One region of the Synechococcus sp. N19 genome, then DNA from elsewhere that is predicted to be linked to it. Evidence: predicted binding sites of a transcription regulator. Region 1 holds the regulator's gene; the other holds the start of a gene.

Region 1 (14,380 bases):
CGATCCGGATGGTCCTGGCCCGCCTGGCGGGGCTCGGCGATGCCATGGCGCAACAGAACCAGGTCAGCCGAGGTCGAGCCGGGCATGAAACGGAATCTCGGAACTGCCTTGCTCCTGACGATCAACGTCGACGGCCACCGCAAGGCCGCGGACCTGATCCTGAAGCGGCCGCCCCGCCATCACCTGCAGCAGGGCCCAGGGCCGCCATTGCCCCAACAGCGCACGGGCCGGCTCATCCGCCAGCAGGAGGGCCTGCGCCGGTTGGGAGGACGCTGTGAGTTCCTGCCATTGGTTCAAGCGGGGCTGGAGGGCACGCCCGTTCTGACGCTGCGCCAGAGCCATCAAGGACTCGCCCCACCAGTTCAGCGCAGACGAGCGAACCTGAGCCACGGCCAATTGGGCATCCACCCCAGGCTGGCGTCCCCGCTGGCGCACCAGCCGCGTCCACACGCTCAACACATCGCCATCGCCCTCCAGTTCAGAACGGGTCAGGCCCTGCTCCTGCAGACGTGCATCCACCGCATCCCTGGCGGGGCTTTGCGGGCGGGTGGCCAGCAGCCAGCCCTCGGGTTGCTCCTGCCAGAGAAGAGGGCCAGCATCAGCCCCCACAACAGCATCGGCCGCCGGCTGGTCCGCCAGGCGCTGCTTCAGCAACGGAGCGAACCATTGGGCCAGGGGATGGCTTTCGCTGGGATCCAACAAACGGGCTGGGCTCTGCAGCTGAGCCAGCCAGCGGGCATGGCCGCCGGCCGACGCCGTCAGATCCGTGAGCCCAGGCCAGGGGTCGGCGCCAAGGGCTTGCCGGAACCCGAGACGCCCATCGACCGCCATGGTTGAACCCTCCGGTCGCAGTGATGCCACGAGTCCGCTCAGATCGTCCCGTTGGGCCACCAGCTCAGGCAGCTGCAGCCAATGCTCGAGGGCATGGGGAGATGCCGTGAGCAGAGCCACGCCTTCGCCGAGCTCAGCAACCTGACGTTGCAGGCGTTGATCCCCCAGCTGATGCTGATCCGGAAGCTGGGAGACATCGAGGGCCTGCTCCAGCACACCCCGGCCTGAGGCCACCAGCAGCAGATCGTCGTCAATCAAGGCCGTGGCCAGGGGTTGGGGGTCATGCCCCACCAACGCCCCCTTACCGCTGATCACACCGATACCGCGGTAGCTGCTGATCTGCAGGTCGGTGCCCGCCAGGCTGCGGGTCTGCCAGAACCGTTGCAGAAAGCGCCGGGCGCCATCGTCATCCCGACTGGTCAAGGCCAACACCCAACCGACGTTGGAATCCCCATCGGTGAGGGTGAGACTGACCTCCTCGCCAAGCCAGGGCTCCAGCTCAAGACCGAACTGGAGGCCCGCCAAAGCAAAGACTCCTTCGCGCCACTGCCGGGCGCCATCACGGGCATCGCGGCGTTGGGAGGCAGGGGCAACGGCCTGGGCATAGGCCGGCAACCGTCCTGGATCGGCCAACCAATGGAGGGACAAGTCAGCATCCCGGGGCACAAACCGGGCCGCCCGAGGCAGATGCAACGGCTGCTCCGCCAACTGCAGGGGGCTCTGGCGGTTCATGGTCCAGAGCAGGCCAGCGGCCAGCAAAATCAGCGACAACAGCACAGCGCCGGCAGCGCTGAGGAAGGGGCGGGCCTTCATGGGCCGGCGGTCTCGGGTCGCCTCATCTTTGTCCATCACCGCAGAATGGCGCCATGGGCCAATCCCAACAACCACAACCAATCCAAGCCTCTGAACTGCAGCAATGGCTGCAAAGCGAGCGACCTTCACCGCAACTAGTGGATGTGCGCGAGGAGGCTGAGCTCGCGATCGCTGCCTTTCCAGGTGCGGTGCTGCACCGCCCCCTGAGCCAATCCAATGCATGGCTTGGAACACTGCAGGCCGACCTCAACCCCGATCAACCCGTCGTGGTGGTCTGCCATGCCGGCGTGCGCAGCTACCACTTCGGCCTGTGGCTGCTGGACCAACCCTGGGGCCTTGAGGTGTGGAACCTTGAGGGAGGCATTGATGCCTGGAGCCTTCAGGTGGATCCCAGCGTTCCCCGCTACTGATGAGCAAGCCCCTGTCCCTTCGGCAAGAACAGGTGCTTCAGGCGACGGTGCACCACTACGTCGACACGATGGAGCCGGTGGGCAGCCGCACCCTGGTGCAACGCTTCGGCATTCCCGCCAGCTCCGCCACCATTCGCTCCGCCATGGGGGCGCTTGAGCGCCGAGGACTGCTGCATCAACCGCACACCTCCGCCGGACGCGTTCCCAGTCCGATGGGATACCGGCACTACGTGGACGCGTTGCTGCCGGAACCCGGCATCGCCGTTCAACACCTGGAACGGGAGCTCACCGGCCTCAGTCTTCGTTGGGCCGGTTTGGACGACCTGCTGATGCATCTGGCCCGGCGGCTGACGGATTTCACCGGTCTGATGAGCCTGATCACCCAACCGCAGCAGGAGAACCAGCAACTGGAGACGATCCGTCTGGTACCCAGCGGTGATCGACTGCTGGTGATGCTGGTGGAAGCCAATGGCCGCGCCAGCCACCTCAACCTGCGTCTGCCCCACGGAGCTGAAGCCGAACTCACCGCGATGGAACGCTGGGCGTCGGCCCAGCTCGAGCAGGGCGACCTGAACTGGGACGCACTGCCCAGGCAGCTGCAACGCAGCGGTGCTGTGCTGCGCAACGCCCTTGAGCAGCCCACCCCCGCCAACTCCACACAGGTGGTGGTGCATGGCCTTTCCAGGCTGGTGAGCGAACCGGAATTTGAAAGCACCTCCAGTCTTCGGCCGCTGCTGGAACTGATCGATGACCAACCCGCCACCTTGATCAGCCGCGGTGAATCCGCACGGGTGTGGATCGGCGAGGAACATCCGCAGCCAGCCCTGGAGGCCTGTGCCGTGGTTCAGGCGCCCTACCGCTGCAACGAGGGGCTCGGTCATGTGGCCCTGGTGGGGCCGATGCGGATGGCCTATGCCACGGCACGGGCTGCCGTACAGCGGGTGGCCCGCCACCTGGAATTGCTGCTGGCCTGAGGTCAGCTCCCTAGAGCTGATCCCCCAGCTTCTCCGCCACGGTGTTGACGTCCTTGTCGCCGCGGCCAGAGCAGTTGATCACCACTTCGGTGCCATCGGCCAGGGTGGGGCAAAGCTGCTCAAGCCAGGCGAAGGCATGGGCGGTTTCCAGGGCCGGAATGATGCCCTCAAGCTCACTCACCAGGCGCAGGGCATCGAGGGCCTGTTGGTCGGTGACTGCGGCGTACTCGGCACGTCCGATCTCCCGGAGATAGCTGTGCTCCGGCCCCACTCCGGGGTAATCGAGACCTGCACTGATGGAGTGAGCCTCCATCACCTGACCGTCGCCGTCCTGCAGCAGCAGGCTCATGGCGCCGTGCAGCACACCGGCACGACCCTCGGTGATCGTCGCGGCGTGGCGACCGGTGGCCACACCATCACCGGCGGCCTCAACACCGATCAGCCGCACAGACGTGTCCTGCACAAAGGGATGGAACAAGCCCATGGCATTGGAGCCACCGCCAACGCAGGCCATCAGCACGTCGGGCAGCCGGCCGAAGGCGCTCTGACACTGCTGCTTGGACTCCTCACCGATCACGGCATGGAAATCCCGCACCAACATTGGATAGGGGTGCGGACCAGCGACGGATCCAAGGATGTAGTGGGTGGTCTCGACGTTGGTCACCCAGTCGCGGATCGCCTCACTGGTGGCGTCCTTGAGGGTGGCGGTGCCGGCCGTCACCGATTGCACCGTGGCGCCCAGCAGGCGCATGCGAAACACATTGAGGGCCTGACGGCGCATGTCTTCCGCACCCATGTAGATCACGCACTCCAGGCCGAAGCGGGCACAAACCGTGGCCGTGGCGACGCCGTGCTGCCCCGCACCGGTCTCGGCAATGATCCGTTTCTTGCCCATGCGCAGGGCTAGCAGGGCCTGCCCCAGGGCGTTGTTGATCTTGTGGGCACCGGTGTGGTTCAGGTCTTCCCGCTTGAGCCAGATGCGGGGGCCACCGTCGGCGCGGCGGTAGTGGGCGGTGAGACGCTCGGCCTCATACAACGGTGTCGCCCGCCCGACGTAGTTCTTGAGCAGGCGGTTGAGCTCGGCAGTGAAAGCGGGATCGTTCCAGGCCTGGGCAGCAGCTTGCTCCAGTTCCGCCAGGGCCGGCATCAGGGTCTCGGGCACGTACTGGCCACCGAACCGTCCAAAGCGACCATGGGCTCCGGGGCGCACCGCTGGCTGCAGGCTGGAGGGATCCGGAGTGCTGGCGTTGGGCAGGGTGCTGGTCACGGATCCACGGCGGAGCGTCGGCTCAGCGTAAGCAGGCGGTCACGCCATGGGGCGCCGCATCGGCGCTCATCGACAATGCAATTCGGTTGCGACGGGTGGATGCCGAAGGGCGGCTGGCAGGAATTCAGCAGTGCCGAGAGCCTGCAGCGACCGAGCGGCCCTGCGGCGGAGCCCACAGCCAAGGCGCAGCAGATGGTGCGGGTGCAACCAACCCGTGGTGGCAAAGGTGGCAAAACCGTGACGGTGATCCGGGGCCTGGAGCTGGATGCTGCGGGCTTCAAGGTGCTACTGAAGAAGCTCAAAACACGCATCGGCAGTGGCGGGACCGCCAAGGACGGCGTGATCGAACTGCAGGGAGATCAGGTGGATCTGGCACTCGAGCTGCTCAGCAAGGAGGGATACCGGCCGAAACGGGCTGGGGGCTAAGGGAGAATGGCCGCCACTTCATGCCGTGGCCATGACTGCCAGCCCCACCTACGGAGAGCTCACCAACAAAGGTGCCTCCACCAACATCGCCTGGCATGAGGCCTCCGTGGGCCGCGACGAGCGCTCGAAGCAGCGTGGGCACCGCAGCGCCATTCTTTGGTTCACCGGACTCTCCGGCTCCGGCAAGAGCACCCTGGCCAATGCCGTCAACGCAGCCCTGTTTAAGCGGGGACTCGCCACCTATGTGCTGGATGGCGACAACATCCGCCACGGCCTCTGCAAAGACCTGGGCTTCTCCGATGCTGACCGTGAAGAGAACATCCGCCGCATCGGTGAAGTGGCCAAGCTGTTTCTGGATGCGGGCGTGATCGTGCTGTCCGCCTTTGTGTCGCCCTTCCGTGCAGACCGGGACAAGGCCCGGGACCTTGTTGAGGACGGTGACTTCCTCGAGGTGTTCTGCGCCGCAGACCTCGAGGTCTGCGAATCCCGCGACCCCAAAGGCCTCTACGCCAAGGCACGGGCGGGGCAGATCAAGGAATTCACCGGCATCTCCAGCCCCTACGAAGCACCGGAAACGCCCGAGCTGAAGATCGACACCGGCAAGCAGGATCTGGCCGACTCCGTGGAATTGGTGATCAAAGCGCTCCAGGAGCGTGGGGTGATTCCGGCCGCCTGAGGTCGCCGTCGCCAGCCCTGGCGGCATCCGCCAGGGTTTTGATGCAACTAGCCACCGGCACCGCCAATAGCAGGCCCAGCAGATCCCCCACGCCATAGAGGGCGCCCACCCGAGCCCCAATGGGCAAGGCGATCAGCAACCAGGCCGGTTGCAACCCCACGATGCTGCCCATCAGCCGCGGTTGGATCACCTGATCGACGATCTGACCGACCACAATCGCCGCGGCAAGCAACTCAAGGCCTGTGCGGGGGTCCTGAACCGCCAGCACCGCACTCACCGAGACGATCGACACGGCACTGGCATAGGGCACCAGGGTGGTGAACCCGATCAGCACAGCGAACAAGACGCCGTAGGGAATGTTCAGGGCGGTGAACACCAGGAGCTGACCACAACTGAGGATCAGCGCCAACACCACCTGACCGGCGAAATAGCCCCGAAAAGTGCGCTCGAGGGTCGTCTGCACCAGATCCCGCCAACGGTCGGGCAGCCAGCGGGCCAGACCGTCGACTATCGGATCCGCCCCAAACAGCAGGAAGACCGCCAGCACCAGCACGATCACCACATTGATCGTGGTGCCCACCGTGGCCCCCAGCAGGCCCAGCAGACGCTGGCTCAACTGCGTCGCCAGACGGCTGAACTGGGCCACCAGATCACTGCTGAGGTCAGCGAAATCAGCCGGCAGGCCATGGTCCAGAGCCCAGAGCTGACCCCGATCGATCCACTGCTCCGCCGCCGTGAGCAGAGACGGCGAGGCACCGAGCAATTGGCTGAGCTGTTCGATCAGCAGCGGCACCAGGGCCACAGCGGCCCAGACCAGAAGCCCCAGGGTCACCAGGACGACGCTGACGATGGCCCAGGCGCGGGGAAGACCCCGTTGCGCGAGCCAGCGGCAGGGCAGGTCCAACAAAAAGGCGATCAAGGCCGCGGTGAGGAACAGCCCAGGGAATGGGGCGAATTGCACCAGCAAACGCTTCAGCACAAAGGCGTTCAAGCCCAGAACAGGCAGCAGAAGACCAAGCCGCAACCAGGCCGGCCAGGGCGTCATCGTGGCGATGACGCGAATCGATCAGTGCTGCTCAAGGGCGGCCGGCTTGGAGGCGGAACTGACGTAATGGCACCAAAAACTGAGCCAGGCGGCAATCCCGAGGAACTTGAATCCCTCCTCAAAGATCTGCACCGTTTCATAGGAATCCGGCCACAGCCCCTGGAGGGCATCGGTCAGAACCGACAGGCCCAACAACACCACGGACACCAGAAAGGTGTCGCCACCGAAGCGCCGCAGGGGACCACGGAAGCGGAACAACAGCAACCCGGTGAAGAAGGCGTAGGTGAGATGTAGAGCAACGCCTCACCGAGGTAGCGGTCATACACCAGGAACATGTCGTCAAGGCAGAGCCAGAGCGAGAAACCACCGCCGCAGAAGGCGAATTGACCGTTCAGAACTGAGCCTTGGATCTGCCGGGTGGACGCCGCAAACAAGGCAATGGCCACCGCCGCCATCCAGAGCAGGTAGCCCACGCTGGAGAGGAAACCTTCTCCCAGAGGCGCCTTGAAGGACTGGGCCAAGTCCTTCAACACCAGCTTGGCGCTGATGCCCTCAGCACCGCTCCAGACAAGGGCAACCGCATAGACGATGGCCGCCGGCACCACCGCCCAAAGCAGCGTGGATCGCAGGGTGGAACGAACGGGAACACTCATGAAGTCATCTGGGAGAGGTAATCCGTGCTGCCCAGATCAACCAGGCGCGCATCCTTGGCGACCACAGCATCGTGAAGGCTGCTGCGGTAGTCCTCAAGTTTCCGGGCCAAGTCAGCGTCGGCCACCGAAAGGATCTGCGCCGCCAGCAAGCCGGCATTGAGGCCCCCACCGATGGCGACGGTGGCCACAGGAATCCCCCCCGGCATCTGCACGATCGAGTGGAGGGAATCAACCCCGGACAGCGCCCGGCTTTTCACCGGAACGCCGATCACGGGCAGCGTGGTGAGGGCGGCCACCATGCCGGGAAGATGGGCCGCCCCGCCGGCGCCGGCGACGATCACCCCAAACCCTTGACCCCGGGCCGCTTGAGCGAAGTTCACCATCTCCAAGGGGGTGCGATGGGCCGAGAGCACCCGAACCTCCACCTCCACCCCCAACTCGCGCAGGATGGCGGCGGCGGGTTCCATGGTGGGCAGGTCAGAGTCACTGCCCATCACAACGGCAACACGGGGGAGCACTGGCGGCACAACGCAGAGGGGCAAGACTGCCATCGTCTCCCCCCATGGCTGCAGAAGCCAGTGTTGTGTTGATGCACCGGATCACCAACGTTCGACTGCCGGGTCCCCTGCCGGGGGACGGAGACCAGTGCTATGCCATCGACCTGGGCGAGAAGGGTCTGATCTGCCGCATCGAGGCGATGGGCGGCGAAGCGCAAAAAGAGGAGCAACAAGAGACTCAAGAAACCGATGCGGACTGGAACGGCAACTGGCTCAGCCCCCGGGGTGTGGACCTGCAGATCAACGGCGGGCTGGGGCTGGCCTTCCCGGAGCTGAGCGAGAGCGATCTGCCCCGGCTGGAGCAACTCCTCGATCTGTTGTGGCGCGATGGGGTCGAAGCGATCGCCCCGACCCTGGTGACCTGCGGCATCGCGCCGCTGCGCCAGGCCCTGGCCGTGCTGCGGCAGGCTCGGGACCTGCACCGACCAGGCCGTTGTCGGCTGCTGGGGGCCCATCTGGAGGGCCCCTTTCTGGCCGAAGCCCGCCGCGGTGCCCATCCCCGTGAACACCTGGCCAGCCCCAGTCTGGAGGCTCTCGAGGAACGAATCGGTGGGTTCGAAACGGAGATTGCCCTGGTGACCCTGGCCCCCGAACTGGAGGGAGCCGCTGCGGTGATCGGGCGACTGCGGGAGCTGGGCATCAGCGTGGCCCTCGGCCACAGCGCCGCCACGGCCGAACAGGCCAGCACTGGTTTCGACCAGGGGGTGGCCATGCTCACCCACGCCTTCAATGCCATGCCGGGCTTGCACCACCGGGCACCGGGCCCTCTTGGGGAAGCCTGCAGGCGCGGAGGGGTGGCCCTGGGGCTGATCGCCGATGGCGTGCATGTGCACCCCACGATGGCGGTGCTGTTGCAACGGCTGGCACCGGAGCAGACGGTGCTGGTGAGCGATGCGCTGGCCCCCTACGGCCTGGCCGACGGGGAGCACCGCTGGGACGAGCGGGTGCTGCTGGTGGAGAACGGCACCTGTCGTCTCGATGACGGCACCCTGGCGGGGGTGACCCTGCCGCAACTGGAGGGGGTGAAACGGCTGGCCCGCTGGAGTGACGCCCCCGGTGCTGCGATCTGGAGCGCCACGTTGGCACCGCGGCGGGTGATCGGCGATGCAACGGGGTGTATGGATGCCCTGATGGGACGGCCACTGACGCAACTGCTGCGCTGGCAGCTGAAGGAGGGTGAGCTGCACTGGGCCTGCGCTGCTTAGGATCCCGCCGACGCAAACCCTTCCGCCATGGCCCCCGATCAGCTGCTGGAGCAGAAACAGGCCGAGAAAAAGGAAGTGAAGGGCTACTTCGAAACCACGGGTTTCGACCGCTGGAACCGCATCTACAGCGACAGCGATGACGTGAACAAGGTGCAGCGCAACATCCGCATCGGTCACCAGAAGACCGTGGATGAGGTGCTGGCCTGGATCAAGGAGAGCGGTGAACTCAGCCAGGCGAGCTTCTGCGACGCGGGCTGCGGTGTTGGCAGCCTGAGCCTGCCGCTGGCGGCGATGGGGGCCGGTTCCATCAGCGCCAGCGACATCTCCGAGGCCATGGCCCAGGAAGCCGAGCGCCGGGCCCGCGAGGCCGGCCTCGACATGGCCAAGCTGAATTTCTTCGCCAGCGACCTGGAAAGCCTGAGCGGCTGCTTCCACACGGTGTGCTGCTTGGATGTGTTCATCCACTACCCCCAGCAACCGGCCGAAGAGATGGTGAAGCACCTCTGCAGCCTCACTGAAGAGCGGCTGATCGTGAGCTTTGCGCCCTACACCCCGCTGCTGGCGCTGTTGAAGGGGATCGGCCAGCTGTTCCCCGGCCCCAGCAAAACCACCCGGGCCTACACCCTCAAGGAAGACGGCATCGTGAAGGCAGCCGAAGCCTGCGGCTTCAAGCTGGTGCGCCGCAGCCTGAACAAAGCCCCCTTCTACTTCTCGCGTTTGATCGAGTTCCGCAAGGCCTGATCTCCCTCACTCGGGGGATCCACCAGGAGGTTGAGCTCCCTCAAGTGAGGGAGACCCGAAAGCCGCCAGGCATGCAGCCGATAGCCCCCATCACCGGGCGTTGCAGTGGCTGAAATCTCGCGATTCATCAGATAGAGCGGATCACCCAGCAAGGGGCTGCCCAGCTGCGCCAGATGAATGCGGATCTGATGGGGTCGTCCGGTGGTGATCGTCACCTGCAGGCGATCGCCCTCGGCCCTGCGCTCCAACAGCTCCAGCTCGGAGTGGGCTGAGAGGCGTTTGCAGATCGGCGCACCGTCGAACGGTTCTGGCCCCCAGATCCAGCCCAAGAGTGGATGCGGCCGTTCCACCACATCACTGCTCACCGTCAGGCACTGCCCCAACTCCAACCCCGGCACCCGCTGGCTCCAGGCCTGATACACCTTGCGGCAACCGCCGTCGGGCCGGAACTGCTTCGACCAAAGGGCACGGGTCTGCGGCGTGCGGGCACACACCTGCAGGCCGGAGGTGAAGCGCCCCAGGCGGTGCACCGGCCGGGCCCCGGTGGGTTCGAGCAAGGCCATGAGCGTGTGGTGCAGGAAGCCACCACCGGGCATCACCGGCAAACCGGAAGGCTTGTTGATCACCAACAGGTCGCCGTCGTCGTGGATCGTCTCCCATTGATCGGGGATCGCCTTCTCCAACCAAGGCGGACGCCGCCAACAGAGTGTCTCACCGCCCTGCAAGGCTCGATCAACGGCCAGCAGCGCTCCGTTCCAATCCAGCTCACCGGCGGCGATCCGCTGCTGCCACAACACAGCATCAGAGTGGCGGTAGCGATCCGCCAGCCATTCGCTCACCAAGATGCCGGCAGCGGACCGCGGCACCCGGTCGCGGTAGGTCCAACCGTTGTTGAACGCCGCCTCGCGCCAACCAGCCTTCAAGTCACCAGACGGTGCTCCAGGGCATAGCGCACCAATTCCGTGCGGCTGGAGGTGCCCGTCTTGTTGAACAATCGGCTCACGTACTTCTCCACGTTGCGGATCGACGTCTCCAGTTGCCGGGCAATCTCCTTGTTCATCAATCCTTCCGCCACCAGCTGCAGCACACTCGCCTCCCGCGGCGTGAAGCTGTGCACCACCGGCTCGGTGGAGGGCAACGCTTCGGCCTGGGCCAGCAGCGAACGGATCTCGGTGATCTGCTTGGCCATCTGGCCCATATCGGTATCCGCAAAGCGCGCTGCCTCCTGCAGCAGCCGTTGCTGGCGCTGGGCCACGTTGCGCACCCGCGCCACCAGCTCATCGGGATCGAACGGCTTGGGGATGTAGTCATCCACCCCGGCCAGATAGCCCTGGGTGCGGTCCGCCGTCATGCCCTTGGCGGTGAGGAAAATCACCGGGGTGCCACCAAGCCGTTCATCGGCGCGCAACTTCTGCAGCAGGCCATAGCCATCAAGCCGCGGCATCATCACGTCGCTGATCACGACATCCGGCAGCATCTGCTCCGCCTTGGCGAAGCCTTCCTCCCCGTCCACCGCGGTGGTCACCTCAAAGCCTTCGTCTTCCAGATAGGCCTGCACCGCCGTGCGCAGACCGGGCTCGTCGTCCACCAGCAACAGACGCGGGGCGGGCGCCGCGGCCTCTACGGATTCAGCGGTGGGGGTGGGCGCGTCGCTCATGGCTGGAATCGCTCTGGCCGCAATGTATGGAGAGCACGCTCAACGGGCCAGTGCGGGTAACTGCTCCTGCTGTTCGGGAATCAGGGTGGAAAAGCCCAGATCCAGAGCCTTCTGACGCAACGTGGCAGGGTCGGTTCCCGCCACCTCCGGCACGCAGGCTGCCCACCACACCAGGTGATCCTCCCGATTCACGTCCGTGATCGGACCGCCAGGGTTGAGGGTGCGCACGTAAACCGTCGACGGCGTGCGTTTCACCCGCAAGGGCTTCTCTGGGGAGCAATTGACGCTCTCCACATAGACGTTGAGATCCGACGCCGACTCCTCCCACAGGCTGTAGCTACGGGTGTCGGGATTGGACGAGGCTGGTTTCACCGCGTAAATCCCGATCGACAGGGTGCCGACGGGAGCAGGGCGTTCGATCAGCACCTTGAGATCGGCTGGCCGCGATTGCCGCATCTGCTCCAGCACCTGCTCACGGTCGAAGCCACTGGCGGGTTGCAGGCACACCAGCCCGCCCAGGCCCAGCAGTGCCGTTGGCAATCGCAGACCCATGCCAGTGCCGTTCGCAATGCAGCACCATGATCGCAACATCTGCCTGCATCGTCCTGAGCGGCTCGGCTCTCGCCTTTGATTTCCAGGCCACCACCCCCTGTGCGGCTGAGGTGGTGGAGGCGATGGCGCCGTTCTGGAGTGCGGACTGGGGCAATCCCTCCAGCCGCCAGCATCGGCTCGGCCTCAGCGCCTCTGCCGCGGTGAACTTGGCGCGGCGCCAGCTGGCAGAGGCGTTGGAGGTGAAGCCGGAACGGTTGGTGTTCACCAGCGGTGCCACGGAAGCCAACAACCTGGCGCTGCTGGGCCATGCCCGCGCCCTGGGGAGCGGCCATCTGATCAGCGTGGCCACCGAACACCACGCCGTGCTGGATCCACTCCAGCAACTGCAACGGGAAGGCTTCAGCGTCACCCTGCTGACCCCAGGCCCCGATGGACTGATCAGCCCCGAGCAGTTGGAGGAAGCAATCACCCCCGAAACGCGGCTGGTGAGCGTGATGGCGGCCAACAACGAAATCGGCGTGCTCCAGCCGCTCGAGCAACTGGGAACGGTTTGCCGCCGCCATGGCATCACCCTGCACAGCGATGGAGCCCAGGCCTTCGGGATGCTGCCGCTGAACCCTGATGCCCTGGGGGTTGACCTGCTCAGCCTCAGTGCCCACAAGCTCTACGGGCCCAAGGGCATTGGCGCCCTGGTGCTGCGGGAGGGCATCGCCATCAAACCGCTGCAGTGGGGGGGCGGCCAGGAAGCCGGGCTCCGGGCCGGCACCCTGCCCACCGCCTTGATCGTGGGCTTTGCCGCCGCCGCCCGCCTTGCGCTGCAGGAACAGGAGCAGCGCAACAGCTATCTTCAGCACCTGCGCGATCAGCTGTGGGAGGGCCTGCAGCAGCGCCTCCCCGGCGTGCTGCTCAATGGGGCCCTGCAGCAGCGCCTGCCCCACAACCTCAACATCAGCCTTCCCGGGGTGAACGGCAGCCGCCTGCACCGGGCCCTGCGCCCGCACCTGGCCTGCAGCAGTGGCTCCGCCTGCAGCAACGGCGCGCCGTCCCACGTGCTCCAGGCGATCGGTCGCTCGCGGGCTGAAGCCGAAGCCTCCCTGCGACTCAGCCTGGGGCGTGAGACCACAGCCGACGACGTGGATCAGGCCATCACAGCGATCACCGACGCCGCAGCTGCCGCCGGGTTCCTCAGCGGTCGCTAAGCCGGGGCCAAACGCTGGGCCACACGCCATTTGGCACTGCGGCTGCGGGGGTTGGCCTCCTCCTCCTGCTCGGTGGCCACCACCGGCTTGCGGGTGATCCGTTGCAAGCGCTCATCTCGCAGGAAGGCGGTCTTGACGCGGCGGTCTTCAAGGGAATGGAAGCTGATGATTCCCAGAAGCCCCTCAGGCTCGAGCCAGTCGGGAGCTTGCTGCAGCAGGCGATCGAGCACCCCCAGCTCATCGTTCACCGCAATCCGCAGGGCCTGGAAGGTGCGGGTGGCGGGGTGAATCCGCCCCCGCCGCGCCTTGGGGGGATAACAACCGGCCACGGCGTAGGCCAAGGCCGCGGTGCCCTCATAGGAGCCCTTGTCCTTGAGGTCGGCTTTGATCCGCCGGGCGATGCGGCGGGAGAGCCGCTCCTCCCCGTAGCCATAGATCAGATCCGCAAGCTCGTTCTCCTCCAGGCGATCGATCAGCTCAGCCGCAGTCTCCCCCTCACCGCCGGCATTCATCCGCATGTCCAAGGGACCGTCCAGACGAAAACTGAAGCCCCGCTCCGCCACATCCAGCTGCGGGCTGCTCACCCCCAGATCCGCCAGCACCATCACGGCGGGCTCTGGCGGCACATAGTCGGCAAAGTTGGTGGCCACGATCGAGACGCGATCACCGAAGGGGGCCAGACGCTCCGCCGCCGCGGCCCGGGCCGTGGCGTCCTGGTCCAGTCCGATCAGGCGCAGGCCGGGATGCTGTTCCAGCAACAGGGCGCTGTGGCCGCCGCCCCCAAGGGTGGCGTCGATCAACAGGCCATCCGGACGGGGGATTTGCCGGGCCGCATCCAGCACCGCATCGGCCAGCACGGGCACATGGCTGAAGGGGGGCACAAGCCACAGGCGAAGACTCCTTAAGATCTACTCATCGATCGGACCACCGCTCCCATGACGCAGCTGGAAACGCGCACGGAGCCCATGGTGGTGAACTTCGGGCCCCACCACCCCTCCATGCACGGGGTGTTGCGGCTTGTGGTCACCCTTGATGGTGAGGACGTGGTCGACTGCGAACCGGTGATCGGTTACCTCCATCGCGGCATGGAGAAGATCGCCGAGAACCGCACGAACGTGATGTTCGTGCCCTACGTGAGCCGCATGGACTATGCGGCGGGGATGTTCTACGAGGCGATCGTGGTGAACGCCCCGGAAAAACTGGCGAACATCCCGGTGCCCAAGCGGGCGAGCTACATCCGGGTGCTGATGCTGGAACTCAACCGCATCGCCAACCACCTGCTCTGGCTTGGACCCTTCCTGGCAGACGTGGGGGCCCAGACTCCGTTCTTCTACATCTTCCGCGAGCGGGAGATGATCTACGACCTCTGGGAAG
Region 2 (14,380 bases), on a different contig from region 1:
GCATCGAAGGGGGAAGCCGCCAGATTGATCACCAGATCCGGCTGTTCGGGGATCAGTTGATCGATGGGATCCGGTCCGTCCAGGCGCTCGCGCTGCAGGCCGTCATCCACCCAGAGGTCTTCGCAGATGGTGAGGCCCAGTCGCTTCCCGTTGGGCAGGCTGAGCAGGCAGGGGCCATCACCGGGGCGGAAGTAGCGCCGCTCATCAAAGACGTCGTAACTGGGCAGCAGTTGTTTCTGGGCAATCGGCCGCCAGCCCAGGCGATTCACCAGCACCACACTGTTGTGCAGCCGTGGACTGCGGGCATCTGATGCGGGCAGCGCAGCTCCCACCAATAGGGTGACGCTGCTGTTCAGTTGGTTCACCAGCCACTGCAGCACCGTGTTCTGTAGCTGGATGCGGCTGGGCTCGAGCAACTGGTCCCGAGGGGGATACCCCCAGAGGGAGAGTTCAGGGGTGAGCACCAGATCAACAGCCTGCTCTTCTGCCCTGCGCACGGCCTCCAGAATCCGCTTCGCGTTGCCCTCGAAGTCGCCGACCACGGGGTTGAGTTGCGCTAGGGCGATGCGCATCAGCAGAGGCTCCCCGAAAGGCCGTACAGATTGTGCTGGAGCAACAGCGGCCATACCGCTTCAGGGATCTGCGCTGGATTCGGTTGCTGGCGCAGTTGCGAACTGGCGGTGGCGGGAACCTCCAGATCCAGCAGCTCCACCTGTCCGCCCAGGTCGCGCAAGGCCTGCAGCGTCGCCTCCTCGAGGGGCCAACCCTTGCGGGGGGCGATGGCCAGGCGGCACTGCGGCAGCCAGCAATCGCTCTGTTTCCAGCGGGGAATCTGGCCAGCGAGATCGCTGCCTACCACAAACACAAGGTTGCGATCAGGCCAATGCTGGGCGGCTCGTTGCAAGGTGATCAAGGTGTAAGGGCTGCTCAGATGCTGGGCCAGCTCGAGACGTTCATCCTGCAGTTGCTGCACCAGCTGGCCGAGCAGCACCGCTCGCAACTCCAGGGGGGCATCGTGCTGTTTCAGGGGATTGTCGCTGGCCCATGTCGCCACCTGGCCGAAGCGGTTCAACAGCCCCTCCAGCAGCACCTGATGGCCGCGGGTGGGTGGATCGGCGCTGGTGCCCAGCAAAGCGATGGCAGCAGCGGTCATCTCAGGGCAGCAGTGGTTGCAGATCCTGCTCCAGGGCTTTGGGCCAGCGCAACAGCCAGTGGTGCACCACGGGATCTCGTTCGGCCAGGCGGCGTAACAGCGAACCGGGTTGTCCACCGCGCCGTCGCAGCAACTGCTGCGCCACCAGACGCCCCGTTCGGCGGCTGGCATGCACCGCCAGGGCGGCCTGGGCCACGGCCACCGGGGCTGCAGGTGCCATGCTGGCGCCGCCGCTCACCGGCACCAGCAGCAGCAGGGCCTGCTTGAGGGCCGCCAGCCCCAGCTGCACCCCGCCCAACAAGGCGTTGTGGCTGGAGAGTCGGGTGAGCAGCAGCCGTGCCGCCGCTGGCGTCATCGGCAGGTTGTAGAGACGGCTGAGCTGCAGCACCAGGGCGGTGTCGCAGGCCATGCCTCCGGCCATGTCCAATGCCATTACAGGGTTGACGGCCACGCCGGTGGCTTTGGCGGCTGCATAACGACCGATAAGGCTCTGGGCCGTGCGGCGGTGCTGTTGCAGCCGCAGTGCTTGGCAGGCCCTCTGGAAGCGGTCGGCCTGGCGCAGCGACTGAATCGCCAACAGCAGGGTGCCTTCGTTCTCCAGCTGCCGGCAGAGCTGCTTCTGCAGATCCTGCACCTGCGGCGTCGTGATCGTGCTGCGCACCCGCCCATCGGCCTGGATTTGGGGGCTGCGGGGCGCTGCCGCTGCCGCGGTGATCGGTAGATCCACCGGCAGCCGGGCGCGGATGCTGCGCAGCAGTTCGGCACGTTCCTGCTCTGGCCAGCGGTCGCTCCGGTTCAGCACCAGCTGCAGGGGCTTGCCGCTCTCCAGCAGCGTTTGTAAGGCCTCCAGGTCGGCCCGGGTCAGGTCACTGTCCACCACCAGCAGCACCAGATCAGCCCCCATAGCTACGCGGGAGGCCAAGCGAGCCCGCCCGGCGGCATCGATTTCATCAATGCCGGGGGTGTCTACCAGTTCCACCCTGGTCAGCCCGGCAATCTCCACGGGCCAGTCCACCGCCTGCTGATGGCGGGTGCTGCCGTGGGCGACATCCGTTGCCAGCAGTGGCCGGCGGATCAAGGCATTGATCAGGCTGGATTTGCCGACCCCCACCCGACCAAACAGAGCAATGCGCAGGCGTTGTTGCTGCAGCCGTTGCAGCTGACGATCCAGCAGCCGCAATTCACCCCCCAGCAGTCCCTGGTCCCGTGGGCTCAGCTGAAGCTGACTGCGCCAGTGCTCCAGCAGCAGCTGGCAGCGCTCAACGGTATGGGGCGGGGTGGGTTGCATCCCGCTCATGCTGCCGGCTTGCGCCACCAGCCGGCCAGCACGGCCAGCACCGATTCGGCACCGATCACGCCGACAAAGCCACCGAATTCATCCACCACCACGCGCACACCACCGCTGTCGCGCCGGAAGCCCGTCAGCAGTCGATCAGCCCGGATCATCTCGGGCACGTATTCCACCGGTTCGCAGAGGTCAACGGGTGTTAGCAGGCCGCGGTTCTCTAACAGGGCAGTGAGCACGCGCTCGCGGCTGGCCACGCCAAGCACCTTGTCCACTTGATCGCCCAGCACCACCCACCAGGGGTCGTTCGTGCTCATCAGCTTGGCCCGCTGGGCTTCGATGCTGAGGCTCCCATCCAGGGTGGGTGCCGCCACCCGCGGCGTCATCAGGTCGCGGGCGGTGAGGTCGTTGAGCTGAAACACCTTGCCGATCATCGCGGCTTCATCGGCTTCGATCTCTCCCTTCTGGGAGCCCAGGCGAGCCAGCAGACGGATCTCCTCTTCATTGGTGCTGAGTTCCGCTTCGGCGGTGATGGCCGGCAGCATCCGTTCCAGCAGCAGCACCAGCGGCCTGAGCACCAGGCCGAGCCAATGCAACAGGGGTGCGCTGGCCAGGGCCACCGGAAGGGCCAGACGGCTTCCGAGGGCTTTGGGCAGGATTTCACCCAGCAGGATCACCAGGACAGTCAGACCCACTGAGAACACCGGCAGTGCCACACCGCTGATGTTGCGCTGCTCGAACACCCAGGCGGCATAACCGCCCAGCATCAGGCTGCCGAAAATGTTGAAGCCGTTGTTGGCGATCACCAGAGCCGACAGGGTGCGCCCCAGCCGTTGACGCAACTGCGCCAGCCGCCGTGCCCCGGCCACGGGACGTTCCCGGGCCGCCAGCTCGTGCACTCGGATTGGACTCACGGTCAACAGAGCGGCTTCCACTCCGGAACAGAGGGCCGAACCCAGCAGCACCACCAAAACCAGCAGCAACAGCACCAGGAGATCGGAGCTCATTGCCGTCTGAAACTCCTTGCATCGTAGAGGCCCTGGCCAGTTCGGCCTTGCCAACTGCCATCCTGTTCCCCTGAACGCTCTGCTGCTGTGAACGGTTTCGACTCCGGCATCCACGCGCGTCGTCGCGCCCTGTTCATGGAGCAACTCGGCGCTGCCGCCGCGGTGATTCCGGCCGCGGCATTGGCGACCCATCACGCCGACTGCGAATGGCCCTTCCGGCAGGACAGCGATTTCTTTTATCTCACCGGTTTTGATGAACCGGATGCGGTGGCTCTGCTGCTGCCGCATCGACCGGAAGGGGAGCGCTACGTGCTGTTTGTGCAGCCCAAGGACCCGGCGGCTGAGGTGTGGACCGGCTTCCGCTGGGGCACCGAAGGCGCGGTGGAGCGCTATGGGGCGGACCTGGCCCATCCGCTGGATCAGTTGAGCGAAAAACTGCCCGAGTACCTCGCCGGTGCCGAAGCCATCGCCTTCCGGGTGGGCCGCCATACATCGGTGCAATCGATGGTGCTTTCGGCCTGGGGGCGGCAACTGGACACCTATGCCCGCACGGGGACGGCGGCCCTGGGCCTGGTGGCACCAACGCCGATCCTGCATCGCCTGCGGCTGCGCAAGGAGTCCCATGAGTTGGAGCGTTTGCGGGAGGCCTGCCGCATCTCCTCAGAAGCCCACGAGCTAGCCCGAACGATGACCCGTCCGGGCATGAACGAAGCCGAGGTGCAGGCGGCAATGGAGGCCCACTTCCGCAGCAACGGGGCCCGCGGTCCTGCCTACGGATCCATCGTCGCTGGTGGTGATAACGCCTGCGTGCTGCATTACACCGCCAATACGGCCCCGCTGCAGGACGGTGACCTGCTGCTGATCGATGCCGGTTGTTCGCTGGAGGATTACTACAACGGCGACATCACCCGTACCTTCCCGGTGAATGGCCGCTTCACGGCGGAACAGCGGGAGCTCTACAGCTTGGTGCTGGAGGCTCAGGAAGCTGCAGTTGCCGTTGTGGCTCCCGGCGGCACGGCGGAGGCGGTGCACGACACCGCCCTGCGAATTCTGGTGGAGGGCCTGGTGGACCTGGGCCTGCTGATCGGGGATGTGGACGGCATCATCGAGCGAGGCGACTACCGCCACCTGTACATGCACCGCACCGGCCATTGGCTTGGTCTGGATGTGCATGACGTGGGGGCCTACAGGCTCGGTGAGCAACCTGCGCCGCTGGAGCCAGGCATGGTGCTCACCGTTGAGCCCGGTCTTTACGTCAGCGATCGCCTCAGCGTGCCGGAAGGACAGCCAGAGATTGACGATCGCTGGAAAGGCATCGGTATCCGCATCGAAGACGACGTTGCCGTCACCGAGACCGGACATGAGGTGCTCACTGCCGGCGCCCTCAAGAGCGTTGCTGCAATGGAGCGCTGATCGCCTCGATCAGCGGGGAGTTTCGCGGACCGCAGTTGCCCTTATCCCGCAGCTCCTTCCCACTGCAAGACCGCTTCAGTGGTCGTCAGCACTTGATCAGCGCCCGCCTCCCGCAGCCGTTGCTCATAGATGTCGCGCGCCGCAGCCTGCTCTGGGGTTTGCAGGTGAGGCGGTGCCACCGCCAGGCTTACGAATGGTTGTTCCGGCCAGCGTTCCCGGGCCTGGATCACGGTGTGCACATCGGCCACGGTGTCGCCGAGATAGGCCACCTGAACTCCCTCGGCACTGGCCCCCAGTGCTTTGGCCAGGCGGATCAAGCCTGTGGGGTCCGGTTTATCGGGGGCATCTCCCATCGCGATCAGGGGCGGGTCCTGGAGCCCCAGGCGCTGTTGAAGCACGAAGCGGGCTGAGGGTGGTTCCGCGCCACTCACAAATCCCCAGCGCAACTCGCGCTTCGACAGCGTGGTGAAAAAGCTGGCGTCCACCAGAAGAGGCTCATCACCGATGAAGCCCGTCCATTGGCTGGGGTCTCCGTCCGGATCTCCGCCGAAGTAGAAGCCGCTGAACACATCGATCAGCGCGGCGCGATCCGGCAGCTCAGCACCATGGCGCCGCAGAAGTTCAAGGCTGGCGTCCCAGTCGTTGTTCCAGGCTCCTTCAGCCTTCAACGCATCGATGACATCAGCGCTGGGCTGCCAACCGCAGTAGTGCTGCACAGTGCATTGAAGGGCCCGTCGATAGCTGCCCGCGACATCGCGGATCACACCATCGATGTCGAACAGCAGGATGGTTAGGGATCCCAGAACGTCCAATGGGGAGCGGCTGGTAGGTTAGTTGTTTGTATTTCTGTCTTGAGCGCTGACACCATGACGGTCACCGAAGGCGCTGCCCCTACCGACCAGGAGGTCGCGACTCCGTCCGCCGACGCGGCTGAAGGCGCCACCCAGGCAGCTGAAACCACTGAAAAGCCTGCAGCCAGCGAAGCTGAAGGCCGTCCTGTGCTGAAGGGCGCCGCCGCGGCTCTGGCCACGGCCACCATCGATGCTGATGGTGTTCCTTCCGGTTACACCCCCAAGGCCGATGAGGGCCGCTTCCTGCTGAAGATCCTCTGGCTTCCCGACAACGTGGCCCTTGCGGTTGATCAGATCGTTGGCGGTGGCCCCAGCCCCCTCACCTCCTACTTCTTCTGGCCCCGTGAGGATGCCTGGGAAAGCCTCAAGACCGAGCTGGAAGGCAAGAGCTGGATCACTGACAACGAGCGGGTTGAAGTGCTCAACCAGGCCACTGAGGTGATCAACTACTGGCAGGAAGAGGGCAAAGGCAAGAGCCTCGACGAGGCCAAGGCCAAGTTCCCCGACGTCACCTTCTGCGGTACCGCCTGATTCCGCTTTTCAAGTTGATGATGCAAACCTGCCTTCGGGCAGGTTTTTTTATGCCTTCACGTGGCTTGGCTGGTGTTGGGAAAACGAACGGACAAACCACACCACGAAAAAGGCCAGGGGCGGTAACCCCTGGCCTTTGGCGACGTCATCCTTGAAACAGGGGGATGAATCAGTCGGCCGTTTTGCTGGCCTGAAGGCGAGCGCGGGCTTCATTCAGCTGTTGCTGTGCCTTGAGTTTTTCCGGCGAAGCGGGTTGGCCTTCCATGCCAGCCACCACGGTGGAGGCCTTCTGGAAAGCGGCTTCGGCGGTGGCGGCATCGATGGAGCTGCCAAGTTCGGCCTTGTTCACCAAAACGGTGACTTCATCAGCATCCACTTCGGCGAAACCACCCATCAGAGCGATGGAGTTCCATGCACCGTTGGCACGCACCCGCAGTACACCGATGTCGATGGCGGTGAGCAGGGAGATGTGGCCGGGCAGGATGCCGAGTTGACCGGTGGTACTGGGCAGGATCACCTCGTCGGCGCTGCCATCAAAGACGTTCTGGTCTGTTGCCAGCACGCGGAGGGTGAGGGACATGAACCTTGGTTCGAAAAGAGAACGGACTGTCGAGAAACACGTGATCGGGGGTGTGAATCACACCCCCGCAGGGATCACTTGGTTTCGGCGGCGATCTTCTCGGCCTTGGCTTTCACTTCCTCGATGTTGCCCACCAGGTAGAAGGCGGCTTCGGGGAGGCTGTCCAGCTCACCGGAAAGGATCTGGTTGAAACCAGCGATGGTCTCCTCCAGCTTCACGTACTTGCCGGGCATGCCGGTGAAGATTTCAGCCACGAAGAAAGGCTGGGAGAGGAACTTCTCCACCTTGCGGGCACGGTCCACGGTGCGACGGTCGTCTTCCGACAGTTCGTCGAGACCCAGAATTGCGATGATGTCCTGCAGTTCCTTGTAGCGCTGCAGGGTGGACTGCACAGCGCGGGCGGTGCGGTAGTGCTCATCACCCACCACAGCTGGCTGGAGCATGGTGCTGGTGGAATCCAGAGGATCCACAGCGGGGTAGATGCCCTTGGAAGCCAGGGCACGGTTCAGCACCGTGGTGGCGTCGAGGTGGGCAAAGGTGGTGGCCGGTGCGGGGTCGGTCAGGTCGTCAGCAGGCACGTAAACGGCCTGGATCGAGGTGATCGAACCTTCAACGGTGGATGCAACACGCTCCTGCAGGGCACCCACGTCGGTGCCCAGGGTGGGCTGGTAGCCCACAGCAGAAGGCATGCGACCCAGCAGTGCGGACACCTCGGAGCCGGCCTGCACGAAGCGGAAGATGTTGTCCACGAACAGCAGCACGTCCTGCTTGTTCACGTCGCGGAAGTGCTCAGCCATGGTCAGAGCGGAGAGGCCCACACGCATCCGGGCGCCGGGGGGCTCGTTCATCTGGCCGTAGCAGAGGGCCACCTTCGACTTGGACAGGTCGCCGGCGTTGATCACGCCGGATTCCTTGAATTCCTCGTAGAGGTCGTTGCCCTCACGGGTGCGCTCACCCACACCACCGAACACAGACACACCGCCGTGCTCCTTGGCGATGTTGTTGATCAGCTCCTGAATGAGCACGGTCTTGCCCACGCCGGCGCCGCCGAACAGGCCGACCTTGCCGCCCTGGCGATAGGGAGCCAGGAGGTCGATCACCTTGATGCCGGTCTCGAACACCTTGGGCTTGGTCTCAAGCTCAGTGATGTTGGGGGCATCCCGGTGGATGGGAGCGGTCGCCGTGGTGTTGACGGGGCCCTGCTCGTCGACGGGCTCGCCCAGCACGTTGAAGATGCGGCCGAGGGTGCCTTCACCCACGGGTACGGAGATCGGTGCACCGGTGTCAACGGCTTCCATGCCGCGCACCAGACCGTCGGTGCCACTCATGGCAACGGCACGAACCCGGTGATCACCCAGAAGCTGTTGAACCTCAGCGGTCAGAGCGACGTCGTCACCTGCGGGGTTTTTCCCCTCGATGCGCAGGGCGTTATAGATCTTGGGCAGTTTCCCGGCGGGAAATTCAACGTCCAGAACCGGGCCGATCACCTGACGGATCACACCCTTGGTGCCAGCAGATGCAGGAGCAGAAGCGACCATAGGAAGGAGAGTTGCGGGAACAGGCGCTGCGCGCTCGGACCCATTCAGAGCGGCGCAACCATACCACCGCTGTGGTTGCGCCCCCCCGGTTCGGTCACCCGCACAGCTTGGGGTATGGCCCGGGGGGTGGTCGCTTGCATACGTTGGCACTCATCGGCATCGAGTGCCAACTCGCGTCGATGCGTGGCGCATTGCGCCCTGTCCCTGCTCCTGCAAGTACCCATGGCTGCTGTTTCTCTCAGCGTCTCGACCGTTAAACCCCTCGGCGACCGCGTGTTCGTCAAGGTCTCTGAATCCGAAGAGAAGACCGCCGGCGGCATCCTTCTGCCTGACACCGCCAAAGAAAAGCCCCAGGTGGGTGAAGTGGTTCAGGTGGGCCCCGGCAAGCGCAACGACGACGGCAGCCGTCAGGCTCCCGAAGTTGGTGTGGGCGACAAGGTCCTCTACAGCAAGTACGCCGGCACCGACATCAAGCTCGGCAGCGATGAATACGTGCTGCTGTCCGAGAAGGACATCCTGGCTGTCGTCAACTGAGATCAGCCCTGCTGCATTGCGGCTTGAGTCTCAACTCAGCCTCCTTTAACCATCCTCTTCATTAGGAACCGCCTTCCATGGCAAAGCGCATCATCTACAACGAGAACGCCCGTCGCGCTCTCGAAAAAGGCATCGACATCCTCTGCGAAGCCGTTGCCGTGACCCTGGGTCCCAAGGGCCGCAACGTGGTGCTCGAGAAGAAGTTCGGTGCACCCCAGATCATCAATGACGGCGTCACCATCGCCAAGGAGATCGAGCTCGAAGACCACATCGAGAACACCGGTGTTGCTCTGATCCGTCAGGCCGCCTCCAAAACTAATGACGCCGCAGGTGACGGCACCACCACCGCCACCGTTCTGGCCCACGCCATGGTCAAGGCGGGTTTGCGCAACGTGGCTGCCGGTGCCAACGCCATCACTCTGAAGAAGGGCATCGACAAGGCTTCCGATTTCCTGGTCAGCAAGATCAAGGAAATGGCCAAGCCCATCGCTGACAGCAATGCCATCGCTCAGGTCGGCACCATCTCCGCTGGCAACGATGAAGAAGTCGGCAAGATGATTGCCGATGCCATGGACAAGGTTGGCAAGGAAGGTGTGATTTCCCTCGAAGAGGGCAAGTCCATGGAGACCGAACTCGAGGTCACCGAGGGCATGCGTTTCGATAAGGGCTACATCTCCCCTTATTTCGCCACCGACACCGAGCGGATGGAAGCCGTCCTCGACGAGCCTTACATCCTTCTCACCGACAAGAAGATCGGTCTGGTGCAGGATCTGGTGCCCGTGCTGGAGCAAATCGCCCGCACCGGCAAGCCTCTGCTGATCATTGCTGAGGACATCGAGAAGGAAGCCCTGGCCACTCTGGTGGTGAACCGTCTGCGCGGTGTGCTGAACGTGGCCGCTGTGAAGGCTCCTGGTTTTGGTGATCGCCGCAAGGCCATGTTGGAAGACATGGCTGTGCTGACCAACGGTCAGCTGATCACCGAAGATGCCGGTCTCAAGCTGGAGAACGCCAAGCTCGAGATGCTGGGCACCGCCCGTCGCATCACCATCAACAAGGACACCACCACCATCGTTGCCGAGGGCAACGAGGCGGCTGTCGGCGCCCGCTGCGAACAGATCAAGAAGCAGATGGACGAGACCGACTCCACCTACGACAAGGAGAAGCTGCAGGAACGCCTGGCCAAGCTGGCCGGTGGCGTGGCTGTGGTGAAGGTGGGTGCGGCCACCGAAACCGAGATGAAGGACAAGAAACTCCGTCTCGAGGACGCCATCAACGCCACCAAGGCGGCTGTTGAGGAAGGCATCGTTCCTGGCGGTGGCACCACCCTGGCTCACCTGGCTCCGGCCCTGGAGCAGTGGGCAGCCTCCAGCCTGTCCGGCGAGGAACTGATCGGCGCCAACATCGTGGCTGCTGCTCTTACCGCTCCGCTGATGCGCATCGCTGAAAACGCAGGTGCCAACGGCGCTGTTGTGGCTGAGAACGTCAAGGCTCGCGCTGGTGCCGAAGGCTTCAACGCTGCCTCCGGCGAGTACGTCGACATGCTGGCTGCCGGCATCGTCGATCCCGCCAAGGTGACCCGCTCCGGTCTGCAAAATGCCGCATCCATCGCTGGCATGGTGCTCACCACCGAGTGCATCGTGGCTGATCTGCCTGAGAAGAAGGAAGCAGCTCCTGCCGGCGGCGGCATGGGCGGCGGCGACTTCGACTACTGATCGACCTTCGGGTGGTTGGGAGACCACCCGAACTCAAGTCATGCCAAGAGGTCCTGCGGGGCCTCTTTTTTATGTTCGGATGCTGTCTTGTAAGAACTAGTTTTTACAAGACATGTGGCGCCTGGGGCCGGCGTTGGTTGCCGGCCATGAAGGATTGGGAGGTGCGGAGAGGTGCCGGCTAACGTCTTGCTGTGTATCGATGTGTCGGGACAAATGCCCCAGCGCCCCGGAGCTTTCGCCGCCCAGTTCGCTCCGGAGACGCTGCAGCGTTTCAAAGCCCTTTGCCGACAACAAGACAAGGCCTACTCCAAGGTGTTGGAGCGTCTTGCCTTGTTGTATGTCGAAACGGATGGAGGCATTCTTTCCCCGGCCAGCACGGCTTCTGCTCCCTCAAAAGGCGTGCAAAAAAGGCAAGTTCAGGTTGAATCTTTGCAAAACAAGTTGTTGGAGGATCTGTTGAAGCGGGTTGAAATCCTTGAAAAGAAGGAAACAAAAACGTTGTACGAGCTTGATCGGGTCTACAAGGAAATCGCTTTTCTGAAATCAGGGTTGCAAAGCCCTGAGTAATGTTTCTGGAATCTGAAGTCTGACGGCTTAAGTTCAAGGCCGCTAGGGTTCTCATTAATTCAGGCTGCTTGAAGAATTCTTGGTTTGTTGATCTTGCAATACCGCCTAAGTTGTTCCTCAGTCTTCTTGATTCGTTCTCTATGTGCTTTCTTGTGTAACTTCTGGTCGCAAAATTGATTGGAACAGAGCGGCAAGTTGATGAGCAGCATTCCAACCATCAGCTTGAAGCTGCCTTCAAAATATGTGTGCTGGAAATTGAGTTTGTGAGCGGGTTGGTTTAGTTCAACCAGCCAGCACTCAGGATCACAGCCAAGGTCAAAAACAACGCCAGGCATGTCCATGTCAGACGGTTCAACGTTGCTTCGGCGCTGCTGGCGCTGCTGAACATGGAGCTGCCGCTTGCCGCCAAGCCACCCATGCCATCACCTTTGGGGCTATGGAGCAGCACCAAGACGATCAACAGAAGGCCGGTGCCGATCCAGCTCCAGGACAAAATTGAGGTAAGCATCAAACGGAAAGAGGAAGGCGAGCGGTCTTGGGGGTGGGGTCCATGTTGGACATGGGGGCAATCAGGCTTTGGCCAGTCATGGCAGCCGGTTGCGGAAGGTCAAGAATTTGCAGCAACGTCGGAGCGATATCGGCCAGCCCCCCGTTATCGCGCAGTGTGATGGCGTTGCCATGGCCAGGCAGTTTGCGCCGTTCTCCTTCGATCAGGATCGCAGGCACAGGATTGGTGGTGTGGGCTGTCCAGGCTTGGCCATCCGGACCCTTCATCAATTCGGCATTGCCGTGATCAGCCGTGATCAGCATGGTTCCGCCTTGGCGTCCCACCGCATCCAATAACCGGCCAATGCAGGCATCCACGGTTTGGATGGCTTCCTTGGCGGCCTCCATCACACCGGTGTGCCCCACCATGTCGGGGTTGGCGTAGTTGATCACAATCAGCGAATAGTCCGCCTTCTCAATGGCAGAAATACAGCTGTCGGTGAGTTGCTCCGCCGACATCGCCGGTGAGAGGTCGTAGGTGGCGACCCTCGGCGATGGCACCAAGTGACGGTCTTCTCCCGCCAGTGGCTGTTCGATGCCACCGTTCATGAAGTACGTGACGTGGGGATACTTCTCCGTTTCAGCGGTGCGGTACTGCTTCAGCCCGGCGTCTGCCACCACCTGCCCCAACAGTTGGTCGAGCGGCTCGGGGGGGAAGGCCACTTGAACGGGAAGGTCTTGTTCCACCTGGGTGAAGGTGACCACATCCAATTTCGGCGTGTGGCTGCGCTCGAAGCCCTCGAAATCGGTGAGGCAGAGCGCTTGTACGATCTGGCGGGCGCGATCGGGTCGGAAGTTGAACACCAGAACGCTGTCACCGTCTTTGATGACGCTGTTCTGAAGCCGCACCGGTTCGAGGAATTCATCGGTGATGTTCTCGGCATAACTCTCCGCCAGCACCTGCTCTGCCGTCCGGCTGTCGACGGCGATGTTGGGATTGGTGTAGAGGTTGTAAGCCTTTTCGATCCGCTCCCAGCGCTGGTCCCGGTCCATGGCCCAGTACCGGCCACAGAGGCTGGCGAGCTGGCCAACGCCGCTTTGGCTCAGGGCCGCTTCCACCTGGCTGATGTATCCCGGAGCGCTCTGGGTCGGTGTGTCGCGACCATCGGTGATGGCATGCACGGCGACATCAGAGATGCCGCTGTCCGCTGCCCACTGGATCAGTCCACAGAGATGGTCCACGTGGCTGTGGACGCCCCCATCGGAGCAGAGGCCGAGCAGGTGCAAGGTGCCGCCTCGTCCTTGGGTGCGCTCTGCCAATTCCTTGAGTGCCTGCGTGTCGCCCAGTTGGTTGCTGCGCACCGTGTCGCTGATTCGCACCAACTCCTGGCGAATGATGCGGCCGGCTCCGATGGTGAGGTGGCCCACCTCAGAGTTACCCATCTGTTGATCGGGGAGGCCCACATGGGAGCCACTGGCCTCAATCAAGGTGTGTGGATATGCATGCCACAGGGCATCCATCACAGGAGTGCCGCCTTGCTGAATCGCGTTGTGCTCGCTCGCGTTCCTGTAACCCCATCCATCAAGAATGGCGAGAACGACCGGTGCCACTGTCCCGGAGCGTCCTGAACCGTTGGTAATGCTTTTCCCCACGTTCACCCGCGACCGACGGTTCTTAAGGACTCTTGCAGAATCAACTTAACGCCACGCCAGCCCTCAAGCTGCAGTTTCAGCCAATTCCCACACCCCGCAGCGCTCAATCCTCCATGGCCGACCCTGAACGGATCGAAATTCTCTCGGAGCGTGAGCTTGGTCTAACGCTGTCGCGTTTGGCGTCGCAGGTGTTGGAGAGCGCCGAAGACAGCCGTCGGTTGATGCTGTTGGGGATCCCCACCCGCGGCGTTCAGTTGTCCAGGGTTTTGGCGCGGGAATTGGAGCGGTTGACAGGCCACGCCATCTCCCAGGGGGCCATTGATCCCACGTTCCATCGCGATGATCTGGAGCGCATCGGCACCCGTCTGCCCCAGCTCACGACTCTCCCCACCAGCATTGAGGACCGCCAGGTGATTCTGGTGGACGATGTGATCTTCACAGGGCGGACGGTGCGCGCCGCCCTGGAAGCCATGCAGAGCTGGGGGCGCCCGCAGCGAGTGATGTTGCTGGCCATGGTGGATCGAGGCCATCGGGAGCTTCCGATTCAGCCTGATTTCTGTGGTCGCGTTGTGCCGACTCGACGCAGCGAAACCATCGAGCTCCGCCTCAGGGATGTTGATGGTGAGGAGGGGGTGTTCCTGAGCCGACTCAGCCGGCAGGCTTGAGTTCGTCGGCGCGGAAATGGGCCTTGTAGCGGCCGAAGGCAACGATCACAGGAAGCGTTGGACTGATCACCCGACCCTTCCAATCATTGAGAACGTTCGCCACCTCTCCGGTCTGCCCTTTCATGTCAAAGGCCTGGCCCCGGTGTTCGGGATGGTTGAACACAACGACGGATGCCTCCACCGTCACCCTGTCGCCCGCCTGCATTGCACCTGAGTCATCCACGGGTTCATCTTGTCACGGGCTCGGGGACGAGCGTCGACAGAAACTTTCCGGTCCGTCCTCTTCGACGCGACCGCCAAGGTCGCTGCAGCCCATCGAAAAGGCCGTCCAGGGGTCCAGACCTTGGAGCAACTGATCCTCGACGGCGGCATCCAGCCGGTCACCGCTGATGACGTCGGCACGCA

Evidence for each region. Region 1 encodes HrcA, which represses chaperone genes, less so after heat shock. Its sites were predicted from a motif close to TTAGCACTCNNNNNNNNNGAGTGCTAA; they were not measured.
Region 2: groES (co-chaperone GroES) is a predicted target of HrcA. The motif match lies at 8,502-8,528, and genes of this name have one in related genera.

What each region holds. Positions count from the first base shown of each region.
Region 1 covers NZ_UCNR01000004.1:35,107-49,486, forward strand. Annotated here, with positions in the region: gene sixA (phosphohistidine phosphatase SixA) at 1-86, opposite strand, end outside; gene DXY02_RS01275 (DUF3352 domain-containing protein) at 64-1,644, opposite strand; gene DXY02_RS01280 (rhodanese-like domain-containing protein) at 1,698-2,054, shown strand; gene hrcA (heat-inducible transcriptional repressor HrcA) at 2,054-3,028, shown strand; gene trpB (tryptophan synthase subunit beta) at 3,039-4,295, opposite strand; gene DXY02_RS01295 (translation initiation factor) at 4,395-4,721, shown strand; gene cysC (adenylyl-sulfate kinase) at 4,753-5,397, shown strand; gene DXY02_RS01305 (AI-2E family transporter) at 5,357-6,442, opposite strand; gene DXY02_RS12870 (hypothetical protein) at 6,464-6,634, opposite strand; gene DXY02_RS01310 (hypothetical protein) at 6,616-7,095, opposite strand; gene purE (5-(carboxyamino)imidazole ribonucleotide mutase) at 7,092-7,646, opposite strand; gene DXY02_RS01320 (N-acetylglucosamine-6-phosphate deacetylase) at 7,658-8,857, shown strand; gene bchM (magnesium protoporphyrin IX methyltransferase) at 8,885-9,598, shown strand; gene DXY02_RS01330 (RNA pseudouridine synthase) at 9,562-10,521, opposite strand; gene DXY02_RS01335 (response regulator transcription factor) at 10,518-11,255, opposite strand; gene DXY02_RS01340 (hypothetical protein) at 11,295-11,807, opposite strand; gene DXY02_RS01345 (cysteine desulfurase family protein) at 11,834-13,006, shown strand; gene rsmH (16S rRNA (cytosine(1402)-N(4))-methyltransferase RsmH) at 13,003-13,887, opposite strand; gene DXY02_RS01355 (NAD(P)H-quinone oxidoreductase subunit H) at 13,942-14,380, shown strand, end outside.
Region 2 covers NZ_UCNR01000018.1:128,500-142,879, reverse strand. Annotated here, with positions in the region: gene DXY02_RS11690 (NAD+ synthase) at 1-572, opposite strand, end outside; gene DXY02_RS11685 (nicotinate-nucleotide adenylyltransferase) at 572-1,153, opposite strand; gene DXY02_RS11680 (GTP-binding protein) at 1,155-2,450, opposite strand; gene DXY02_RS11675 (CNNM domain-containing protein) at 2,447-3,445, opposite strand; gene DXY02_RS11670 (aminopeptidase P N-terminal domain-containing protein) at 3,533-4,858, shown strand; gene DXY02_RS11665 (TIGR01548 family HAD-type hydrolase) at 4,900-5,670, opposite strand; gene DXY02_RS11660 (30S ribosomal protein PSRP-3) at 5,725-6,240, shown strand; gene atpC (ATP synthase F1 subunit epsilon) at 6,410-6,820, opposite strand; gene atpD (F0F1 ATP synthase subunit beta) at 6,895-8,358, opposite strand; gene groES (co-chaperone GroES) at 8,581-8,892, shown strand; gene groL (chaperonin GroEL) at 8,970-10,604, shown strand; gene DXY02_RS11635 (hypothetical protein) at 10,818-11,171, shown strand; gene secG (preprotein translocase subunit SecG) at 11,449-11,679, opposite strand; gene gpmI (2,3-bisphosphoglycerate-independent phosphoglycerate mutase) at 11,679-13,316, opposite strand; gene pyrR (bifunctional pyr operon transcriptional regulator/uracil phosphoribosyltransferase PyrR) at 13,424-13,975, shown strand; gene DXY02_RS11615 (ferredoxin-thioredoxin reductase variable chain) at 13,959-14,180, opposite strand; gene DXY02_RS11610 (hypothetical protein) at 14,211-14,380, opposite strand, start outside.